2 regions of the Dehalobacterium formicoaceticum genome follow, and region 2 is predicted to be linked to the other one. Evidence: a T-box and tRNA genes for the amino acid it is inferred to sense, from the RefSeq annotation. Region 2 holds a T-box; the other holds one or more tRNA genes.
The links. A T-box is a leader RNA that pairs with one kind of tRNA and senses whether it is charged. The one in region 2 lies ahead of tyrS (tyrosine--tRNA ligase), so its partner is inferred to be a tRNA-Tyr.
Positions count from the first base shown of each region.

Region 1 (4,420 bases), 1.9 Mb from region 2:
ATGAGGAAGAAAAAAATATGGATCAAGAACAAGAAGGTTCTTCAGCCGCTTCCGTTAATTTTATTCAGGCGATTATTAACCGCGATTTAGCGGAAGGGAAAAACGAGGGCCGGGTCCATACCCGTTTTCCACCGGAACCAAACGGTTATTTACATATTGGACATGCCAAATCTATCTGTCTGAATTTTGGCATTGCCGCCCAGTATCAGGGGCTATGCAATCTGCGCTTCGATGATACCAATCCCAGTAAGGAAGAGGTAGAGTATGTGGAATCCATTCAAAAAGATGTGCGCTGGCTTGGTTTTGATTGGGATGACCGCATGTTTTATGCTTCCGATTATTTCGAGAGACTATATGAATTTGCGGAGCAATTAATCAAGCAGGGCAAGGCTTATGTCTGCGATTTATCAGCCCAAGAAATTAAAGAATTCCGCGGCACTTTAACGGAAGCGGGGCAGAACAGTCCTTACCGTGATCGCACTGTGGAAGAAAATCTCAGACTCTTCAGGGAGATGCGGGCAGGTTCCTATGAAGACGGCGCCAGAGTGCTCAGAGGAAAAATTGATATGGCATCTTCCAATTTAAACATGCGGGATCCGGTCCTGTACCGCATTCAGAGAGCCAGTCATCACCGCACAGGGGATGATTGGTGCATCTATCCGATGTACGATTTTGCCCACCCCTTGTCTGATGCCATTGAACAGATTACCCACTCCATTTGTACCCTGGAGTTTGAAAACCACCGGCCGTTATATGATTGGGTGCTGGAATCCTGCAACATTAATCCTAGACCACAACAGATTGAGTTTGCTCGTTTGAACCTTACTTATACGGTGATGAGCAAAAGGAAGCTGCGCCAATTAGTAGAAAATGGAGATGTTAAGGGATGGGATGATCCCAGAATGCCCACCATCTCCGGGTTGCGCAGACGAGGCTATACTCCGGAAGCAATTAAGGATTTTTGTGAGCGGATTGGAGTGGCCAAAAGCAACAGCACCGTGGATATTTCTCTTTTGGAGCACTGTGTCCGGGAGGACTTGAACCAGCGTGCCCCCAGAGCAATGTGTGTATTACGCCCCCTGAAGGTGATTTTGATAAATTATCCGGAAAATCAGATAGAAATGCTGCCTGGGGAAATTAATCCGGAAGATCCGGGAATGGGGACGAGGGATCTCCCCTTTTCTCGTGAACTCTATATTGAACAAGAAGATTTTATGGAAGATCCGCCGAAGAAATATTTCCGATTATCGCCGGGTTCTGAGGTGCGCTTAAAACACGCTTACATCATCAAGTGTGTGGATGTGATCAAAGATCCCGTTACAGGGGAAGTCAAGGCACTTCATTGCACCTATGATTCAGAAACAAAAAGCGGGATGCCCCAGTCCGGTCGTAAGGTCAAAGGTACCCTGCATTGGGTTTCCGCGGCTCATGCAGTGCCGGCCGAGGTTCGTTTGTATGATCATCTTTTTTTAAAAGAGAATCCGGACGAAGAGCAGGGAGAAGATTTCACAATGAATTTGAATCCACATTCGCTGGAGGTTTTGGAGGAAGCATTGGTGGAACCGGCTTTGACAGAAGCTGCGCCAGGCAATAAATATCAATTCTTGCGACAAGGGTATTTTTGCGTGGATGAAAAATCTTCTGCCACCAGCCTCGTTTTCAATCGAGTGGTATCCCTCAAGGATTCCTGGGGCAAAATGAAAAATAAATAAGAGGCAGCCGATTCGGCGCCTCTCTTGACTTTTTTCATCGGCCTAAGTTATAATGATGTATGTAAAATAGACAGGCAATCGCCTCATATCTCCATGATAAATGGAAATTTTTAATATGGAGAGCATCTTACAAGTATGATATTAATCCAGAAGTACCATTATTTGTAGAAAATGGGGTGGGGACGAGAAGATGAGTGTGAATGTGCAGAGAGATGTATTTGACGGATTTGTGATGATGGTAGATGAAGATATCGTTGAAATTGCGAAAGACGGCAATATTTCTGCTCAAGAATATTTAATCAATAAATACAAAAATTTTGTTCGTGCAAAAGCCAGATCTTATTTTTTAATTGGAGCTGACCGGGAAGATATCATTCAAGAGGGCATGATTGGCCTTTATAAAGCTATTAGAGATTTCAGATGTGATAAGTTATCCTCTTTTCGCGCCTTTGCCGAACTCTGTATTACCCGACAAATTATTACGGCCATAAAAACTGCTACCAGACAAAAGCACATTCCATTGAATTCTTACGTCTCTTTAAACAAACCGATTTATGATGAGGATTCAGACCGTACCTTATTGGATGTGATTTCCGGAGCCAAGATTACGGATCCGGAAGAATTGGTAATCAGCAGAGAAGAGTTTGATGATATTGAAGAAAAGATGGGAGAAATCCTCAGCTCATTAGAGTGGAAGGTTCTCATGTTCTATTTGGAGGGTAAGTCATACCAGGAAATCGCGGTGGACTTGAATCGTCATGTGAAATCGATTGATAACGCTTTGCAACGGGTAAAAAGAAAGCTGGAACGTTACTTAGTAAATCGTGAAGGTGCTTAAAAAATTAAGTAAAAAAACATTGACTTTCAAAATCAGACTTGGTATAATGGGTTTTGTCAGTTGCGCCGACGTAGCTCAATTGGTAGAGCAGCTGACTTGTAATCAGCAGGTTGCGGGTTCGAGTCCCATCGTCGGCTCCAGTACGTCAAATCAGAAATTCGAAGTTTTAAGTTGCATAATAAATATGGAGGGGTTCCCGAGTTGGCCAAAGGGGGCAGACTGTAAATCTGCTGGCTCCGCCTTCACTGGTTCGAATCCAGTCCCCTCCACCAATTATCGCGGAGTGGAGCAGTTGGTAGCTCGTCGGGCTCATAACCCGAAGGTCGCAGGTTCAAGTCCTGCCTCCGCAACCAATTTGCCGCTGTAGCTCAGTCGGTAGAGCGCATCCTTGGTAAGGATGAGGCCACCAGTTCAACTCTGGTCAGTGGCTCCAATTAAAAGCAAAGAAACGGAATTTCCGTTTTTTTTATATCTTTACAGATCGTTTATATCGCGGAGTGGAGCAGTTGGCAGCTCGCCGGGCTCATAACCCGAAGGTCGCAGGTTCAAGTCCTGCCTCCGCAACCAAGACTCGTTAGCTTTCAGAAAATATTCTGAAAGCTTTTTACATTGGTTAAATTTTTTATTTTGGTGTATAATATTGGATATAGATTTTGATGAGTGCAAGATTAATTTTTTGTGCCTCTCAAGAGGAAAAATGCTTTGGATGTAGAATTCATATCAAGATTTGACATTTATTGCAGAATATTTTTATATTTAGTATAATAAGCGAAAATATTTGGAGGGAAAAATCATGGCAAAACAAAAATTTGAAAGAAATAAACCCCATATTAACGTGGGAACCATTGGTCACGTAGACCACGGCAAAACCACTTTAACGGCAGCTATTACCTCTTGCTTGTCCCATGTGGGCGGCGCAGTAGCCACTGCCTATGATCAGATTGACAATGCACCGGAAGAAAAAGCCCGTGGGATCACGATTAATACTTCCCACGTGGAATATCAAACGGAAAAAAGACACTATGCCCACGTAGACTGCCCGGGTCACGCCGACTATGTCAAAAACATGATTACAGGCGCAGCCCAGATGGACGGGGCAATTTTGGTGGTATCGGCAGCAGACGGTCCTATGCCTCAAACCCGGGAACACATTTTGTTAGCCCGTCAGGTTGGTGTTCCTTATATTGTGGTCTTTATGAATAAAGCAGATCAGGTGGATGATCCGGAATTAATGGAATTGGTAGAAATGGAGATCCGGGAACTTCTTTCTGAATATGAATTTCCCGGTGATGATATTCCCATTATTGCAGGATCGGCTTTAAAAGCTTTGGAATGCGGCTGCGGAGACAGAGAATGTGCTGACTGCGGACCGATCTGGAAACTGATGGATGCAGTAGATGCATATATTCCGACACCTGAAAGAGATAAGGACAAACCTTTCTTAATGCCGATTGAAGACGTATTTACGATCACCGGCCGTGGTACGGTGGTAACAGGCAGAGTGGAAAGAGGCGCGGTGAAAGTAGGAGACACGGTGCAAATCGTGGGCTTAATGGACGAAAAGAAACAGACGGTGGTAACGGGCGTAGAAATGTTCCGTAAGCTGCTGGATTATGCAGAAGCAGGAGACAATGTGGGCTGCCTTTTAAGAGGGATCGAAAGAAAAGACGTGGAACGGGGCCAGGTATTGGCAAAACCGAACAGCATCAATCCTCATACCAAATTTGAAGGGGAAGTATATGTCTTGTCCAAAGAAGAAGGAGGCAGACATACCCCGTTCTTTAATGGCTATCGGCCTCAGTTCTATTTCAGAACCACCGACGTAACGGGTGTAGCTAATCTTCCTGAAGGTGTGGAAATGGTAATGCCG
Region 1 covers NZ_CP022121.1:1,149,092-1,153,511, forward strand. Annotated here, with positions in the region: gene CEQ75_RS05600 (glutamine--tRNA ligase/YqeY domain fusion protein) at 18-1,712, shown strand; gene sigH (RNA polymerase sporulation sigma factor SigH) at 1,903-2,550, shown strand; tRNA gene CEQ75_RS05610 (tRNA-Thr) at 2,615-2,690, shown strand; tRNA gene CEQ75_RS05615 (tRNA-Tyr) at 2,737-2,822, shown strand; tRNA gene CEQ75_RS05620 (tRNA-Met) at 2,828-2,903, shown strand; tRNA gene CEQ75_RS05625 (tRNA-Thr) at 2,908-2,983, shown strand; tRNA gene CEQ75_RS05630 (tRNA-Met) at 3,042-3,117, shown strand; gene tuf (elongation factor Tu) at 3,344-4,420, shown strand, end outside.
Region 1: it has a tRNA-Tyr gene. The T-box ahead of tyrS (tyrosine--tRNA ligase) is inferred to sense a tRNA for this amino acid. The anticodon was not compared.

Region 2 (4,420 bases):
TTTTATTAATTCTGATCAAAGACAAAGCTTATCCGGTAATTTTTTCATTAACCTGTATTCTGGCAGTAATTTGGGTATTACCGATCATCGGAGCTCATGCTTTACCGGTAACAGCTCAGGTTAACCGCCTGGAAAATCTATTAACTGAACAGGCGATGCTGCAAAATGGTGAAATAGTGCCTGCTGTTTCTGAGCCGGACAAAAAAGTACGGGAGTCAATTACTGATGCCGTCCTATTTTTGGCTTATTCCGAAGATGCCAAATTACCTGCATGGTTAGACAAGAGTCTGGGTAGAAGTGATATTTTTAAGGCAAAAATGGGTTTTGAACAGACTTGGCCGGAACCGGATGGTGTTGATGTTCCGGGCGGATACCTGGGCCTTTCCTTAACCTTGCCCGCCGAGGCTGTGGATATAAGTGATTATCGATGGTCTGTCTTGCTAAGAGAATACTATGTCAGGTCTGGTAATGATGAGGGATATACCACTTTGAAAGGTGATAAGGGAACCTATCAAATATATTGGATTATTAACGAGAAAGATAATATACCCACATTAAAAATCCTGCTTGATGAACGGGTGATAATTGAACAGGACTTGAATGATTATTTAGACCGACTTACGAAAAAATACCCACCGGGAAAATCGGCAAAATACGTACCCTCCTTCGATGACATGAGTTTGAAATTAGAAACTCCTGAGCTGAAAATGTTGCTGGTAATCAACAATATCGATATCAATGTTGATCCGTCGAATGACATCATTAATTACTGGATGAATCCCTATGCTTTATATCTCAGTGAAAAATAAGAATGAAGGGGAGATTGCACTCCCCTTCATTCATTCTTTAGCAGATTTTTGCAGATTAATGATGCTCTCCACATCTTTGTTCGCCGCAGGTGTGCCCATGATGTTCCCCGTGATGGTCGCAAGTCGCATCTGAATCAAATTTCAATTCTCCCGAAAGTAATTGATCTACTGCCTTATCGGCATCGCCGGAGACACCACCATAGAGCTTAATACCCGCTTCAGCCAGTGCCCTCTTTGCCCCTCCGCCGATACCGCCGCAAATAAGTGTATCAACACCTATCTTTTTAAGAATGTCGGCAAGTGCGCCGTGACCGCTGCCATTTGTGTTGACAATCGTGGTTACCGTAATTTTTTCGTTTTCAATATCATAGATTTTAAACCTTTCGGTGTGTCCGAAGTGTTGAAACACCTCTCCATTTTCATATGTCACCGCAATTTTCATGTTACATGCCCTCGCTTTCTATTGATGTTATTAAAATTATAATTGGCATATGCCATAAACTACATAAAGTATAATGGGATTTATATCATATGTCAATATCCCAGTTCATATCCTAATCTTGCGCATTCTGTCCCTTATATCCGGTATTAAAATCAAAAACATTATAGACATATACCCCAAATGCGATATAATAAAACTGTTAATATCATAAATCATAAACCAGGGTCATAAATATCTTGTCCAACCCTTGTCCCTCAAACGGTATACCGTAAAGGACACTTCGGATATTTCTAATTTGATAAAATAAAGAGGAGAGATTTATGGCAAGACCGATAAAATGGAGAAAAGTTTGTTCTCTGCCCGAGTGTAGTAAATTCGGACCGCTTGATTTACCTGCGGATGCGAATAATCATGTGCATATGACAGTTGACGAATACGAAACAATTAGACTGATCGATTTGGAGGGTTTTACTCAAGAAGAATGTGCCAAAAAAATGAATGTCGCTCGTACCACTGTTCAAGGCATTTATTTTGAAGCAAGAAAAAAGCTGGCTGAATCATTAGTTAACGGCAAGGTATTGTTGATTGAAGGCGGCGAATATCGTCTCTGTGACCGGGTAGGCTGCGGGCGTGGTTGCCGCAGACAAATGGTGGATTTGGAACCCCCCAATTAATTAGTAGCGGGACAAGGGGACAGGCACCTTGTCCCTCTTAAGGAGGATGCTGAATGGAAAAATGTGAAAAATGCGGAGCTGAAGTTTCTCATGATGATATTTATGAAGACAATGGCTTAAAGGTCTGTGAGGATTGTAAGTTAGAAGGGATAACGCCGCCTGAGCTTCATCCTTATTTCTCCCGTGTCAAGAAAACTGATCCCGAGACACCCAAACAGTGATTTTCATTAATGACTTTACTTTTACTGCTTTATCAATTAGAATTGTAATATGATTAATGATAATAATTAAAAAGCTATGAAGGGAAAAAGTAGGTCAGTATTTTGTTTTTCAGAGAACAGCCGGTTGGTGGGAGGCTGTAGAAAAACTGATTCCAATTACATCCCGGAGCCGCTGCCTGAACTGATAGTAGGGTTTGACGGGTACGCCCGATAAAGCGTATGAGTGTATGTGCACTTATTAAGGGAAATTCTGTGAGGAATTTTCGAGTCAGAGGTGGTACCGCAATTTCTGCCCTCTGTTCCATGTGGAGCAGGGGGCGTTTTATTTTTAATATTTGCAGAGGAGTCGTTAGAATGAAAGTTTATGAAGAATTGCAAGCCCGTGGTTTGATTGCCCAAGTCACCAATGAAGAAGAGATTAAAGAACTGGTTAATAACGGTAAAGCAACATTTTATATTGGATTTGACCCAACTGCGGATTCTTTACATGTTGGTCATTTTATGGCCTTATGTCTCATGAAGCGTTTACAGATGGCAGGAAACAAACCGATCGTCCTTTTAGGTGGCGGAACCGGCTATATTGGTGACCCTTCCGGGCGAACGGACTTGCGTTCGATGATGACACCTGAAACAATTCAGCATAATTGTGAATGTTTCAAGAAACAGATGGAAAGATTCATTGAATTCGGTGAAGATAAGGCGATCATGGTTAATAATGCTGACTGGCTCTTAAAGCTGAATTATCTTGAAGTACTGCGTGAAGTTGGGGCACATTTTTCTGTAAATAATATGCTGCGTGCCGAATGCTATAAGCAGCGCATGGAAAAGGGCCTGTCCTTCCTGGAATTAAATTATATGATTATGCAGTCCTATGATTTTTATTATCTGTTCCAGAATTACGGGTGCAATATGCAGTTTGGCGGCGATGACCAGTGGTCTAATATGTTAGGCGGTACGGAATTAATTCGTCGTAAATTAGGCCAAGATGCATATGCGATGACAATTACCTTATTAATGAATTCTGAAGGTAATAAGATGGGCAAAACGGCAAAGGGCGCTGTTTGGCTTGACCCTGACAAAACTTCTCCTTTTGAGTTCTATCAGTACTGGCGCAATGTTAATGATGCTGATGTCCTTAAGTGCATTCGGATGCTGACATTTTTACCCCTTGAACAGATTGATGCTATGGACAAATGGGAGGGCAGTCAGCTAAACGAAGCTAAAGAAATTTTAGCATTTGAGCTGACTAAGCTGATTCACGGAGAAGAAGAAGCCCAACAGGCAAAGACTGCTTCACACGCTCTCTTTTCAGGTGGTTCGGATGATTCTCATATGCCTACTACTGAAATTACAACTGAGAACTTGAATGACGGTGTGATCAATGTGGTGGATTTGTTGTTGACCTGTGGTTTAGTAGCCTCTAAGAGTGAAGCGAGGCGTCTGATTCAGCAGGGGGGAGTTTTTATTGATGATGCTAAGGTTGAATCCATTGACGATAATATTACCTCAGTTGAATTGGAGAAAGGTATCAGAATACGTAAAGGGAAGAAAACTTACCATAAGGCTTTGTTAAAGCCTAGCCAAGGTTAATATTTAAAACAAGGGATTAAACAAGAGATTAAACCGGTGATTGTAAAAGGAGGGGCAAAATATGAATTACCATGATCTACTGGCTTTTTACGGTACACTGGACCGATCTTACTTCATCGATAATGAAAATAAAAAATATGCTCATATGGATCAAGCCCTACCCATTGGACATGAACAAACCATATCCCAGCCTAGTTTAGTCTTAAAAATGACTGAGGAGCTGAACCCGGATAAGACCTGCAAGGTATTGGAGATTGGCACCGGATCCGGCTATCAAACTGCTCTGCTGGCTGAATTCTCCCAGACAGTTTTTACCATGGAAAGAATTAAAGAACTATCGGAAAAGGCAATGGAGAGACTGGGTAAATTAGGCTATTCCAACATTTTCTTTGCCATCGGCGATGGCAGTGAAGGCTGGAAGGAGCATGCACCCTACGACAGAATAATGGTCACAGCGGCCGCGGAAAAAATACCCGATGAGCTGGTAAATCAACTAAAGCCAGGAGGGAGAATGATTATTCCCGTAGGACCCCAAGGAAATCAGGAATTAAAATTGATTACTAAAGATAGTGATGGTACTATGCATGATGAAACCTTACTACGGGTTACCTTTGTTGAAATGAAGGGTAAATATGGATGGGAGTCTTCTGCCAAAAAAGATAAATAGTTGTGTAATAGTCTAAA
Region 2 covers NZ_CP022121.1:3,048,259-3,052,678, reverse strand. Annotated here, with positions in the region: gene CEQ75_RS14780 (DUF4153 domain-containing protein) at 1-809, shown strand, start outside; gene CEQ75_RS14775 (NifB/NifX family molybdenum-iron cluster-binding protein) at 865-1,251, opposite strand; gene CEQ75_RS14770 (DUF134 domain-containing protein) at 1,572-1,925, shown strand; gene CEQ75_RS18705 (hypothetical protein) at 1,979-2,146, shown strand; T-box leader at 2,214-2,446, shown strand; gene tyrS (tyrosine--tRNA ligase) at 2,501-3,736, shown strand; gene CEQ75_RS14760 (protein-L-isoaspartate(D-aspartate) O-methyltransferase) at 3,798-4,403, shown strand; gene CEQ75_RS19575 (cation efflux transmembrane domain-containing protein) at 4,342-4,420, opposite strand, start outside.